3 regions of the Chimaeribacter sp. YP20170169 genome follow, and region 3 is predicted to be linked to each of the others. Evidence: predicted binding sites of a transcription regulator. Region 3 holds the regulator's gene; each other region holds the start of a gene.

Region 1 (4,714 bases), on a different replicon from region 3:
CCGCTGGCTGGGCAATCTCTTCTGACGAAAAGGTCATGCGCAGATGTTGCCAGCAGGCCGGGTTCCAGGCCGCCAACTGATGGCTGGCCGGGGCGGGCAGACACACGCCGGGCAAATCGCTGTGCGGCAGAATCGAAGTGATTCGGCGGCTGGCCCACCGGCTTTGGCGCAGCAACTAGAGGTCTGGCATATGCAGCAGCGGCCAGAGATCGATTGCCGGCCAGCCAAAGGCGGCCGTTAGCGCCGCAAAACCGGGACTGCACAGGAAACGCTGCATTGCGGCACTCTCCTGCCACAGGTAGAAAGGCGCATAGCGGTTCTCCGCGCCCTGCTCGCCGCGCAGGGCATAGAGGTAGGCTTTGAAAACCAGCCCCGGAAAGCCATCCAGCTTGTGGCCGTTCTCCTCAATCCGGCGGATGACAATGCCCATGTCTTAATCGGCCGGCAGGGTGAAGCTATATTGCATGGCGATCATCACACGCCCTCCGGGTTATATATCTGCCCATGGCTGAAACTCCACTCTTCGGCCTGATTGCAGGTGATGATGACCATCACGTCCTGCGGTGCGATGCCCAGCTCACGGTGCAACGCCTGCGCCAGATGGTGGTAAAACGCCTGTTTCTGCTGGCGGCTGCGGGAGCGACCGGCGGTGATGGTGAACAAAATGAACTGCTCGCTGCGTGGGCCGCCCAGATAGTCGCGGTCAGCAATCAGGCGGCCGGGCGGGCAACACTCGATCATCTGGAAGCAATCACCGGGTGGAACAGAAAATCTCTCCACTAGTTGCTGCTGGAGCAGGGCGGACAACCGTTGTAGCCACGCCTCGGTACGGCCTTCGTGTAGCATGATGCGGGTAAAGGGCATAATGACTCTCCTGTCTGGATGGTCAGGAGAGGATATGCCGCTGGCACTGTCCTGAATATCGCATAATATGGGAGAAACAATCCCGAAAAACAGGATGGATGATGGAGAAGCGTCCCTGGTGTTTTGACCTTGATGCGTTGCAGAGTTTTGTTACCGGCATTGAGTTGGGCAGCTTTGCCCGTGCGGCCGATCGGCTAGGGCGCTCGACGTCTGCGGTCAGTGCGCAGCTGAAAAAATTGGAGCAGCAGTGCGGCGTGCCGCTGGTGGAACGGGCCGGACGCCATTTGGTGCCCAGCCGGCAGGGCGAGATACTGCTCGGCTATGCGCGTCGGTTGCTGGCGCTGAACCGTGAGGCGGCGATGGCGGTCGGCGGCAGCGCCCTCAGTGGGCCATTGCGTATGGGGTTGCAGGAGGATTTCGGCGAGCGCCTGTTGCCCGCCGTGCTGGGGGCATTCTCCCGGGCGCACCCGGAGGTGCAGATGAGCGCGCGTATCGGCCGCAACGCGGAGCTGTTGCAGGGCATTTTGCAAGATGATTTGGATCTGGCCCTCTGTTGGCAATCGCCACAGCCTACACCCTTTATGGCGCACCTTGGCGAATTGCCGCTCCACTGGATCGGCGCAAACGCAGGGGAGACCCGCCATTTTAGCGGGAGTGAACCCGTGCCGCTGGTGGTGTTCGAGTCGCCCTGCCTGATGCGCCGCCACGCCACCGACGCACTGGATCGCGCGGGCATTCCGTGGCGCATTGCATTGGAGAGCCGTAGCCTGCAAGGCATCTGGGCCGCGCTCGCTGCCGGGCTGGGGGTGACGGTACGAACCGGGGCGGGCCTGCCCGCCACCCTCTGCCGGCTGGCGGCACCGGCCTTGCCAGCGCTACCGTCAGTTGGCGTGACGTTACACCAAAACCGGGCCACCCTTTCGCCGGCCGCAGAGAGCCTGAAAGCGCGTTTATGCCATGAGCTGGCTTTGGCGCTGGCGGCGGCCCATTCAGGCTCGTGACAAATTTTTTGCTTTCATTTGGGTAAAATGCGTTATCTCATCTATAGTTATGCGCGGCCTCGTCAATGAGGCATTGTCTTAAAACACTGACGATTTTTCGCGTTGAAGGATACACGGAATGTTTTACCGCATTGTCACGCTCATGATCGCTTTTTCATTTTTTCTGTGGATTCTTTTTGTGTCGCATCCTTCACAGCTGGGCGTGCTGTCGCAACTCGGCATCAGGCTGTTTGGCAGCTAACGCCTGAGCCAGCTAGCCAGCGCGCGGGTCAGCCACGGCATCCAGAAGAAGACCACCAGCCCGACCACCGTGGCGTCATTCAACAGGTGCCCGGCCAGCGTGCCGGTCAACGCTGGCGCCACCTGGTGCCAGAACATCGGTACCAGATTGGTGGAGGGGAAGATCACCGCCAGCGTCAGCAGATATTGCTTCCAGCGCGCCGGTCGGCGTACCCCATGTTGGGGCGGGGTGAACCAGAATTGGCTACCCGCGCGCACCTCGATCTGGTCGCCCTGCGCCAGCAGGGGCGAGATTTCGGCCAACAGCCCTTTGCGCTCCTCGGAGGCCGTCCAGCGCGTCAGTTGTTCCAGCGTATCAAAACGGATTAAGACGGTGTAAGTCTCCCCCTCCTCGCCCGGCCGCAACACATTGACGCCACGATGGCCGTCAAAGCTCTCCGCCACCGGCATGATGCGCGCTAGCCAGCGCTCATAGGCCGCCTGCTGGCCCGGCAGCAGCGTATGGGTAATGACCAGCGTAACAGGTTCACTCTTCACCATGATGTTTTCCCCTTTTCCATGATCGATCATCTAAGACGGCGTGCCTGACACCATCCTATGCGAGCCGGGAAAAAACGCGTAACGAGTAATTTTTAATGAATGGTTAAAATTATTTGGTGGAGAGCAGGGGCAGAGAAGAGAACGCCGCAGGCCAGAAGCGCTGCGGCGTGGAGATTAAGGCATTGGCCAGTTTTGCGGGGTCTGGCTCATGATTTCGACAAACAGATCCTTGGCATGGGCGCCATAGAGCGCCATATCCGCCGAGGTGATCCCCAGCAAGCCCATCACAAACCAGCAAGAGACGGCAATGCCGACGCTGCTGGAGAGGAGAGCCAGGCCGTGGCGGCTGGCCCTACGCAGGCTGATGTTGAGGGTGCTGGCAAAAAACATGATAACGGCGCTGAGAATTTCCCAGCGCGCCAGAACGACGCCGGTGGCGAGTGCACTCATGATGGTAGTCCTTGCAAAACCGCGCTAGCCGTGTGCCGGCGTTATTAAGGTCGTCCGTTGCACAGCATGTAGCGCTTAAGTCAAATTACAGATAAGTGTGACAGCGGTCACATTGTAGCACACTGTTTAACCAGTGGATAAAAAATAAACTCCCCCAAAATCAACCAATAACCCTTGTTGTTATTAATAACGTTGAATCATCACATTTTTTGTTTAAATCATTTTCCTCGGTGATATTTTTATATGGAACAATAAACAGCCTGATAACCCGCTGGCTGGTGCCAGCCTGAAAAGAGAGAAGGAGCTGAAATGTCCGATTCATTGGTGATCTTTTTACACGGCGTTGGCAGCCGGGGCAGCGACCTGGCGATCCTGGCCTCATTCTGGCAGCGCACCCTGCCAGCCGCCCGCTTCGCCCTGCCGGACGCGCCTTTCCCTTTTGACGGCGGCGGTAACGGCTTCCAATGGTTCAGTATTAACGGCGTAACGCCCGAAAATCGTCCAGCCCGGCTGGCGGCGGCCCGTGAGAGCTTTGATGCCGCGCTGTCCGCCATCGTCAGCCAGCATGGCTTTACCGAACGGCTGGATCGCGTGGCGCTGGTGGGGTTCTCACAGGGATCGATCATGGCGCTGGATGCGGTAGCCAGCGGTCGCTGGCCGGTTGCGGCGGTGGTGGCCTTCTCTGGCCGACTGGCGTCACCGCCGCCCTTCACGCCGACCGACAGCCCGCTACTGTTGATTCACGGTACGGCGGATGCGGTCATTCCCTGGCAGGAGAGCGAACGCGCTGGCGAGGCGCTGAAGGCGGCAGGTATGGCGGTGCAAACCCACTTCCAGCCGGGTGTGGGACATACCATCGATGAAGAGGGCGCAGCCCGCGCCGGGAAGTTCCTGGCGGAGGTGTTGGGGTAGGGCAGGGGGCGCTATAGTCGCCCCCACTTGATAGTTAATGCTGCCTCTTTAACGGGCGCTGTTTCCAGCGTTGATACAGCCATTCATACTCCTGATAAGTGAGTTCGCTATGGATATACTCTCTAATGGCTTTAATTAACGGCTCCGCTGCTTCATAGGTTTCGATCACGGTAGTAAAGGAGGTGCTCTTTATCATGCCTTCATCATAAATGCCGGACTTGATACTGACCGCTACCCGTTCATAAAAGTTGAGGATGTATTGTATTTTTCGACGCTCTTCCATCTCATGTTCTGAAAGAACAATGCCTGTTCCAGGAAATACATAGGAGCGAAATGACTTACCTGAATCTCTTACTTGTTTGAGCGTTTGAAGTCCTGTGAGATATTCTTTATCTTTCCGGCTTTCAAAAAGAAAAAGGGCCGTTTGAGATCGACGAGCGGTCTTCACGTTATATCTAATCGTGGTAACTGCGACGATAAGACCAGAGAATACCAGTCCGTTGCTGAGTAGAGACCATAAAATAGGGTTGGCTAACATGCTGTTCTCAACACTAAAAAAATCGGAGCCTGAGCTCCGATAATAACATTAGTATTTAAAAACCATCAAATTCATCTGATTTATTCATTGGCTACCTCTTATTAACTTTTGTCAATGAGTTATGCCCTTATGTTAGCAATGGCTAACTACTCCGACAATCTTTATTGTA
Region 2 (4,714 bases), 550 kb from region 3:
GCTCGGCGTCGTTAACGCTGTTGAAGTAGCGCTCGTAGGCCACCAGCGACATTTTGGCGTCGATGACCACGTCCTTCTCCTGCGGCAGGCGGACAATCACATCCGGCTGCATCCGGCTGTTGCCGTCGAGGCGGATGCTGACCTGTGTCTCATACTCATGCCCTTCGCGCAGCCCAGACGCCTCCAGCACCCGGCTGAGCACCAGCTCCCCCCAGTTGCCCTGGAGTTTGTTATCGCCCTTCAGCGCGCGGGTGAGGTTGAGCGCCTCCTGCGCCATTTGGGCATTAAGCTGTTGCAGGTTTTTGATCTCATGGGCGAGGGTGTGCCGTTCACGCGCCTCCTGGCCGAAGCCCTCCTGTACCTGGCGGCGGAAACCGTCGAGTTGCTCGCGCAGCGGCAGCAACAGCCGGTCCAAACTCTGGCGGTTCTGCTCATCCACCCGCCGGCCAGTCTGCTCAAATACCCGGTGGGCGAGTTGCTCGAACTGGGTGCTGAGGCGCTGCTCACTGTTCATCAGCAGGCGCTGCTTCTCCTCGGCTGCCAGCCGGGTCTCCTCCAGCCGGATGGTCACCTCCCGCAGCTCCGCCTCCTGCATGCTGTTGATTTCACGCTGGGCGCGCAGCTCCTGGTTGAGTTGCTCACACTCCGCGCGCCAGTGCGCCAGTTGCTGGAGCCGCTCCTGCCCGGCGGCCACCTCGCCATAGAGCGTCCGCAACTCCAGTTCGCTGTCTCGCAGTTGCTGGCGGGTGCGCTGCTCCTGGGTGGCGAGCGTCTGGCACGCCTGCCGCTCCTGCGCCAGTGCCTGCTCTGCCAGTTGCAGCGCGGCGCCGTGCCGGGCCTGCCGCTGCTGGTGGCGCATGGCTGCGCATAGCCAACCGCCGCCGAGGCCCGCCACTGCCGCCAGCAGGATGTAAAGGATGCTGATCTCCATGCCGGTTTCGCCCTCAATCACCGTGAACCTGCCACGTTAAGGAAAGTGGCGGAGCCTGTCCAGAACGCATTCTTGCGCCGGAACCCGGCTCGCAAAGATTGTGGCGACCCCTGTCAGAACAGCCCGCGCAGCCAGTCGATGCCAAAAGCCCCCGGCATCAGCATTAGGCTGGCCCAGATCAGCGCCGACACGCCGTTCGCCAGTTGGAAGTGCTGCTGGCGCATCCCGCACATGCCCGCCACCAGCGGCACCACCGCCCGCAAGGGGCCGATGAAGCGGCCGAAAAAGGCCCCCATCACCCCCCAGCGGGCGAAGAAGTCGTGGCCGCGCGCCAACAACTGCGGTTGGCGGGTAAAGGGCCAGAGTTGACTGACCTGATGCTGGTAGCGGTCGCCAATCCAGAAGGAGATCCAATCCCCCAAAAACGCGCCGATGGCGGCGGCCGCCCAGATCGGCCAGAAGGCCAGCCCGGCCTCGGCAATCAGTGCGCCAACGCCCAGCAAGATGAGGGTGGCGGGCACCAGCAGCGAGAGAAACGCCATCGATTCGGCGAATGCCAGTAGGAAGACCACGGGCGCGGCCCACTGCTCATGCTGGCGCACCAGCTCCAGGGTATCGGCCACGATGCTGGCAATTGTCACAGGTCACTCCATCTGATAAACGGGCAGACCCATCAGAATACCTGCCCGGCGGCCATCCTGCCTGTAACCTTGGGTAAACAAGCCTTTAGTTATGCAAAGTTGCCGCCATAAAAAAGGGCGCCGTAGCGCCCTGTTCATTTTTGGCAACGCTATCACACCAGACGGCGCGCCGCTTCGACCACGATTTTCACCGCGTGACTCTCGGTCTGCTTCATGGTTTCGGCATTCGGGATCTCTTGCTGGGTGCGGTTGACGATCACCCCTGCCACCATGCCCGCACGCAGCCCCTGGCTTGCGCACATGGTCAGCAGCGTGGCGGACTCCATTTCGTAGTTCATCACGCCCATTGCCTGCCACTCTTCCATGGAGCCTTTGAAGCGGTTCACCACGCGGCCGGAGAAGGTGTCATAACGCTCCTGGCCGGGGTAGAAGGTGTCGGAGGAGGCGGTGACGCCGATATGGGTGGTCGCGCCCACCGCCTTCGCGGCCTCTACCAGCGCAGTGGTACAGGCGAAATCGGCCACGGCCGGGAACTCCATCGGCGCGAAGTGCAGGCTGGCGCCATCAAGGCGTACGGCCGCGGTGGTGACCAGCACGTCGCCGACGTTAATGTGGTTCTGGATGGCGCCGGTGGTGCCGATGCGCAGGAAAGTACGCACGCCCAGTTGTGCCAGTTCTTCCACTGCGATGGAGGTGGAGGGGCCACCGATGCCGGTCGAGCAGACCACCACGGCCTTGCCGTCCAGCTCGGCGCGCCATGACGTAAACTCACGATGGGACGCCAGCTTGACCGGGTTCTCCATCAGGCGGGCAATCTTCTCTACGCGCTCCGGGTCACCGGGTACGATCGCCAGGGTGGCACCCTGCAGGTCAGCCTTGGTCAGGCCAAGGTGGAAAACATCAGACTTAGACATAGGAAACTCCTGTTAACAACGCTTTGCCGGGAATAAAGAGAGAGTGTACTGAAAAATCAGTTAATTTTTTGTGATAACCATCACTGCCAATGCAACACGCATGCACAAGTTGCCAAATTAATGTGACAAGATTCACACTAACGCCATTATCGCACCCTTTTCTGCTTCCATACCAGTGCCTGCCATCCCACCTACCCTTCTCCAATGGCTAAAAGTATCGCACGTACATAAGCCCACTGAACCCGTAGCGGGAGATAAACAGCAATGTCCTTACTCGGCGCACCTCAAGGTTACGTCCAGAATTAAATAATTAGAATTTAATTCATTTGAATCTAATAAATAGCCTTTTAAATCATTAAGTTAAAAATTAAAAATACTTAATGGAAATTAAATGACAAATAAATATTTCCCTATTTTTTTAGGAATTAGAATTTCTGGCTGCGCATTTTTCCCACTCTATGCACGACAGACTCCAAACAAGGATGGAAAAAATTGAAAAATCTTAACACAACGCCCAATCCCCTCGCCCTAAATATCCTTAAAGCTTTGCCTATGATGCTGGCTATTACCGGCGGCTTTAGCGCTACTAGCCAGGCGACTGAAATCAATGATGGCGGCAATGATAATGCCTCACCCATTAATATCAGTGGCGGCAGTGCGGATAGCCCGCATAGTTTAACTATCTACCCAGGTGATTTATCTATTGTTACTACTGGCAATAATTCACACAGTATTTATGTCCGTGATGGTGGAAGAGTCTTTGAAGAAAAAATCAAAACAATTGACGATAACGGTACCATGAGGGGAACGACCACCAGCATTTCCACCACCGGTGAGAATGCCAAAGGTATTTATTCTCAAAATGGTAGCACCGTGGAATTATTGAGCCCACTGACAATTAAAACCAATAATATTAATTCAGACGGTGTTTATTTAGAGGGTGATAATAATACCTTCAGCCTTATGGCGGATATGTCGGTCACCACCGCAGGCGACAACAGCGCTGGCATCAATCTCAACGGCGAAAAAAACAGCGTGGCCACCGGGAAACTGAGCGTCAAAACCGGCGGGACAGGGAGCCATGCGGTGACCGCCAATGGCGAAGGGAGCACCCTCACTGCTACCAGCGCCTCACTCTCCACCACTGGCAAGGGTGCCTCGGCTATCGCCGTTGACCAAAAAGCCGCAGTCACGCTGACAGATAGCGCCCTCTCCAGCGCCGGCGCTGACAGCCTGACCGTGCAGGCGCACGGCGGCAGTAGCGTCTCTCTAGCGGGCACCACGCAGGCTGCTACACTCACCACGCTCGGCACCAACAGCCACTCCATCGAAATTGATACCCAAGCCACCGTCACCGGCGACCAGCTGAATATTGATCACCAGTCTGAAAACAGCGCCGCCATTGTGCTGCAACAGCACACCGGTGCGGCCGCCAGCCAGCAGGGCGGCGCCCTCAACCTCACCCAATCGAGCCTGACCAGTCACCAATCTTCCCCGGCACTGGCCGCGGATGGCGGCAACTGGACAGTGGATTTTGACCATACTGACCTGAACGCGGGTCAGGGTCAGGCGATCTATGTCGCTAACCAAGCCGACGCCGCAAAAAGCGCCGAGTTGCAGGCCCAGTCCGCCAAACTGAACTTCACGGCGGAAAATAGCAGCACCGTGACCGGCAACGTGGTGGTGGAAGCGCAGAACAATCTGGCGAACCAGCTCACCATGGGGCTGCTAGACTCCACCTTCAATGGCGCATCCCAAGGCAATATCGACCTGACGGCCAATAACAGCACCTGGAACATGAGCGCCAGCTCCACGGTCAACTCACTGGCGATGGACCAAAGCAGCGTCCACTTCGCGCCAGAGGGCGACTACAAAACCCTGACCACCCAGTCGCTGTCGGGCAGTGGCAGCTTCTACCTCAATACCGAGCTGAATGAGGGCGGTGCCAACAGCCAGAGTGACAAGATCATCGCCGCCAATGCCGCCAGCGGCAGCAATTTCACCCTGTATATCAATGGCCGGGGCAATGGTGCCGCCACCGAGGGCAATGGCATCGAGGTGGTGGAGGTTCAGGATCAAAGCCACGCGACTTTCGCGCTGGGGAATACGGTCAGTATCGGTGCCTATGATTACTACCTGTTTGAGGGGGATGCCGAAGGCTCGGCCGATACCAACGACTGGTATCTGCGTGCTCAATATAACGATCCGGATGCCAACAGCGACGACGA
Region 3 (4,714 bases):
CGGTCGGTAAGCCGCGCGTGGTGCTGTTCCACGGGCTGGAGGGGAGTTTCTACAGCCCCTATGCCCACGGCCTGCTCCACGCTTGGCAGCAGCGCGGCTGGCTGGGCGTGGTGATGCACTTCCGAGGCTGCAGCGGCGAGGCCAATCGCCTGCAACGCATCTACCACTCCGGCGAAACCGAGGATGCGCGCTTCTTCCTGCGCTGGCTGGAGGAGCAGCACGGCCCGGTGCCAACGGCGGCGGTGGGCGTCTCGCTCGGCGGCAATATGCTGGCCTGCTATCTGGGCGAGGAGGGTGAGCGCGCGCGGCTGGCCGCGGCGGTGGTGGTCTCGGCACCGCTGATGCTGGAGCCTTGCTCACAGCGACTGGAGCAGGGCTTTTCACGCGTTTACCAGCGCTATCTGCTGGAGCAGCTCAAGCGCAACGCCGCCCGCAAGCTTCAAGCCTATCCCAATACCCTGCCGGTCAACCTCCAGCAGCTGAAGGGCCTGAAGCGGCTGCGCGATTTTGATGACGCCATCACCGCGCGCGCCCACGGTTTTGACGACGCGCTTGACTACTACCGCCGTTGCAGCGCGATGCCGCTGCTGCCGCGCATCACCACCCCCTTGCTGATCATCCATGCCAAGGATGATCCCTTTATGACCGACGCGGTGATCCCCGATGCCGGCCAGCTCCCTGCCAACGTCCAGTACCAGTTGACGGAGCATGGCGGCCATGTCGGTTTTGTCAGCGGCACCCTGAAGCGGCCGCAAATGTGGCTGGAGCACCGTATCCCGGCCTGGCTGTCCCCCTATCTGGAGCCTGAAGCATGATTATTCCTTGGAAAGAACTCGACAGCGACACCCTGAGCAACCTGATTGAGGCGTTCGTCCTGCGCGAGGGCACTGATTACGGCGAACATGAACGGACGCTGGAGCAGAAGGTCGAAGATGTACGCCGCCAGTTGAAAAGTGGTGAAGTGGTGCTGGTATGGTCGGAGCTGCATGAGTCGGTCAATATCATGCCGCGCAACCAGTTCCGTGGCGATCGGGGCGAGCAGGCCGAGTGACCAAGGCTGAGTGGCCGAGGGCCTGCCCCTAGGCGCGTCCGCATAATTATGGTAACTCTATAATTAATTATGCTGATTGCACGGTATGCAGGCATCACCTCTCATGGAGTCTTGAAACTATGTCAGCCCAACACCCGGTCATCGCCGTCACTGGCTCCAGCGGAGCCGGCACCACCACCACCAGCCTGGCGTTCCGCAAAATTTTCCAGCAACTGAACATCCGCGCCGCCGAGGTGGAGGGCGACAGCTTCCACCGCTACACCCGACCTGAGATGGACATGGCGATCCGCAAGGCGCGCGACCTGGGCCGGCATGTCAGCTACTTTGGCCCAGAGGCCAATGACTTCGGTTTGCTGGAGCAGACCTTCATCCAGTATGGGCGTGAGGGCAACGGGCAGGCGCGCAAGTACCTCCACACCTATGACGAGGCAGTGCCCTACAATCAGGTGCCGGGCACCTTCACCCCCTGGCACCCGCTGCCGGAGGAGACCGACGTGCTGTTCTACGAAGGGCTGCATGGCGGGGTAGTGACCGAGCACCACGACGTGGCGCGGCATGTGGATCTGCTGGTCGGCGTGGTGCCGATCGTCAATCTGGAGTGGATCCAGAAGCTGATCCGCGACACCAATGAGCGCGGCCACTCGCGCGAGGCTGTGATGGACTCGGTGGTGCGGTCGATGGAGGATTACATCAACTACATCACGCCGCAGTTCTCCCGCACCCATATCAACTTCCAGCGCGTGCCGACGGTGGACACCTCCAACCCGTTTGCCGCCAAGGCGATCCCATCGCTGGATGAGAGCTTTGTGGTGATCCACTTCCGCGGGCTGGGGGCGATCGATTTCCCCTATCTGCTAGCTATGCTGCAAGGCTCATTTATCTCTCATATCAATACATTGGTGGTGCCGGGCGGCAAAATGGGGCTGGCGATGGAGTTGATCATGGCACCGCTAGTGCAGCGGCTGCTGGAGGGGAAAATCATCAAGTAAGCGGGGACGGCGGGCCGCCCCCTGGGCGTCACTCGACGCTGACAATCTCAAAGCTGTGGGTCACTGACGCGGCCTTGCCGATCATCAGTGACACCGAGCAGTACTTCTCTGCCGAGAGGTTGACGGCGCGTTCCACACTCTTCTCCGTCAGCCCCTTGCCGCTCACCACAAAGTGTAGGTTGATGTGCGTAAAGGTGCGCGGCACCTCGTCGCGGCGCTCTGAGGTCAGGCGCACCTCACAGTCGCGCACATCCTGCCGCGCCTTCTGTAGGATGGAGACCACATCAATCGCGCTACAGCCGCCCACGGACATCAGCACCATCTCCATCGGGCTGGGTGCCTTGTCACCGGCATTGCCATCCATCAAGATCTGGTGGCCCGATGCGGACTCCCCCAGAAACGTCAGCCCTTCCACCCACTTTACCCGTGCCTGCATAGCCTCATCCTCCGATTATTTTCTGAAAATAGCCTAACCCCTCGCAGCCAAACAGGCAATCGGGCCGATCTTCATCATGCTGAAGCGAGACAACAGAAGACACTCGGTTCAGGCTGTGATAAAACAAACCCGAAACAAAATGTTCTGTATGGAGCAAGGTCAGGTTTTCAATGGAACGACGAGGCCGCCGTTTGGCGACTTTTCAGCCTCCGCCTTGCAGCATTATCAGACAGTTAATACTCTTGAAAGAGGCGTATTTTCAAAACGCCGTACAGGGAACTCTGAGCCCTGTGATTTTGGGCAGCGATTACAACAGAGGATAAAAGCAAATGGTTCTCGGCAAACCGCAAACAGACCCTACTCTCGAATGGTTCCTGTCTCACTGCCATATTCATAAATACCCTTCCAAAAGTACGCTGATTCACCAGGGTGAAAAGGCTGAAACGCTCTACTACATCGTGAAAGGTTCGGTCGCCGTGCTGATCAAGGATGAAGAGGGCAAAGAGATGATCCTCTCCTACCTCAACCAAGGGGATTTCATCGGCGAACTTGGCCTGTTCGAAGAGGGCCAGGAGCGCAGCGCGTGGGTACGCGCCAAAACGGCTTGTGAAGTGGCGGAGATCTCCTACAAGAAATTCCGTCAGCTGATCCAGGTCAACCCGGACATCCTGATGCGCCTCTCCTCCCAGATGGCGCGCCGCCTGCAAGTTACCTCCGAAAAGGTGGGCAACCTTGCCTTCCTGGATGTGACTGGCCGTATCGCCCAGACCCTGCTCAATCTGGCGAAACAGCCTGATGCCATGACCCACCCCGATGGTATGCAGATCAAGATTACCCGCCAGGAGATTGGTCAAATCGTAGGTTGCTCCCGCGAAACCGTCGGCCGCATCCTGAAAATGCTGGAAGATCAGAACCTGATCTCCGCCCACGGCAAAACGATTGTCGTCTACGGCACTCGTTAATCCCGGATCAACACGGCGCAGCTGCGGCCCCCCCGCACTGCGCCGTTCTTCCCTGATTGAACATGTGGCGCCGTCTTATTTACCATCCTGAAGTCAACTACGCCCTGCGGCAAACGCTGGTGCTCTGCCTGCCCGCGGCCATCGCGCTGCCGTTCGGCCAGCTCCAGGTCGGCTTGCTCTTCTCACTGGTGCCCGCCTGCTGCAACATCGCCGGTCTCGACACGCCCCATCGGCGCTATGTAAAACGTCTGGCCATTGGCGGTACGCTGTTCGCCGGATGCAGCCTGATACTGCAACTGCTCTTGCTCTACGCCCACTGTCCGCTGCCGCTGATTTTGCTGGCGCTGGCGCTGCTGCTCGGCGTGACAGGCGAGATCAGCCCGCTGCATGGCCGGCTGCTCAACGGCACGCTGGTGGCGGCCATCTTTACCCTTAGCATGGCTGGCACCACGCCGCTCTGGCAGGCACCGGGGCTGTTCGTGCTCGGCACGCTCTGGTATGGGCTGTTTACCTGGGGCTGGTTCCGGCTGTGGAAAGAGCAGCCAATGCGTGAATCGCTCAGTCTGCTCTACCGCGAACTGGGTGACTACGTTGATGCCAAGTACAGCCTGCTGACCCAGCATCTAGATCCAGACACTGCCCTGCCCCCGCTGCTCAAGCGCCAGCAGAAGGTGATGGAGTTGATTGTGCAGGTCTATCAGCAACTGCATATGCTCTCCGGCGAGCGCCACCCGCACTATCGGCGGCTGTTCCGCGCCTTCCAGGTGGCGCTCGATCTCCAGGAGCACATTACCGTCAGCCTGCACCAGCCAGAGGAGGTGCAGAAACTGGTGGCGCAGAGCCAAGCAGAGGCGATTATCCGCCGCAATGCGGAGGTGATCGCCAAGCGGCTGCGGATGATTGCCGATGACCTGCTCTACCACCGCCGCTCCGCCCGCTTTGAGATGGGCGGCGAACTGGCAGCGCTGGAGAAGATTGCCAACCGCTACCCTGATAACCCGGTCGGCCAGTTCTGCTACTACCACTTCAACCGCATCGCGCGCCTGTTGCATACCCAGCGGCCGCTCTATCGCCGTAACCTGATGGAGAGCCGCAACCGCCTGCCCTTCTGGCCAGCGCTGAAGCGCTATCTCTCCTGGCGATCGATGTCGCTGCGCAACGCCGCACGCGTCGGCGTGATGCTGGCGCTCGGCAGCTCGATTGGCCTGTTCTTTGACCTGCCGAAACCCTATTGGGTGCTGCTCACCGCGCTGCTGGTGATCCAGAACGGCTACAA

The links. The regulator CRP, encoded in region 3, controls carbon source genes, mostly activating them, when cyclic AMP is high. The targets are predictions, from matches to a motif close to ATGTGANNNNNNTCACAT.
Region 1: the regulator CRP is predicted to act here: its motif matches at 3,191-3,208, upstream of ACK3SD_RS18925 (YjcB family protein).
Region 2: the regulator CRP is predicted to act here: its motif matches at 2,607-2,624, upstream of udp (uridine phosphorylase).

The regions. Positions count from the first base shown of each region.
Region 1 covers NZ_CP176825.1:228,995-233,708, reverse strand. The annotation lists gene ACK3SD_RS18950 (DUF4865 family protein) at 176-430, opposite strand; gene ACK3SD_RS18945 (tautomerase family protein) at 475-864, opposite strand; gene ACK3SD_RS18940 (LysR substrate-binding domain-containing protein) at 966-1,865, shown strand; gene ACK3SD_RS18935 (hypothetical protein) at 1,984-2,106, shown strand; gene ACK3SD_RS18930 (antibiotic biosynthesis monooxygenase) at 2,103-2,645, opposite strand; gene ACK3SD_RS18925 (YjcB family protein) at 2,820-3,095, opposite strand; gene ACK3SD_RS18920 (alpha/beta hydrolase) at 3,405-4,007, shown strand; gene ACK3SD_RS18915 (DUF4760 domain-containing protein) at 4,042-4,545, opposite strand.
Region 2 covers NZ_CP176824.1:3,622,733-3,627,446, forward strand. The annotation lists partial or broken gene rmuC (DNA recombination protein RmuC) at 1-931, opposite strand, end outside; gene ACK3SD_RS16490 (DedA family protein) at 1,045-1,572, opposite strand; gene udp (uridine phosphorylase) at 1,725-2,486, opposite strand; gene ACK3SD_RS16500 (autotransporter family protein) at 3,459-4,714, shown strand, end outside.
Region 3 covers NZ_CP176824.1:265,713-270,426, reverse strand. The annotation lists gene ACK3SD_RS01165 (hydrolase) at 1-815, shown strand, start outside; gene ACK3SD_RS01160 (YheU family protein) at 812-1,051, shown strand; gene ACK3SD_RS01155 (phosphoribulokinase) at 1,171-2,040, shown strand; gene ACK3SD_RS01150 (OsmC family protein) at 2,069-2,476, opposite strand; gene crp (cAMP-activated global transcriptional regulator CRP) at 2,806-3,438, shown strand; gene ACK3SD_RS01140 (YccS/YhfK family putative transporter) at 3,501-4,714, shown strand, end outside.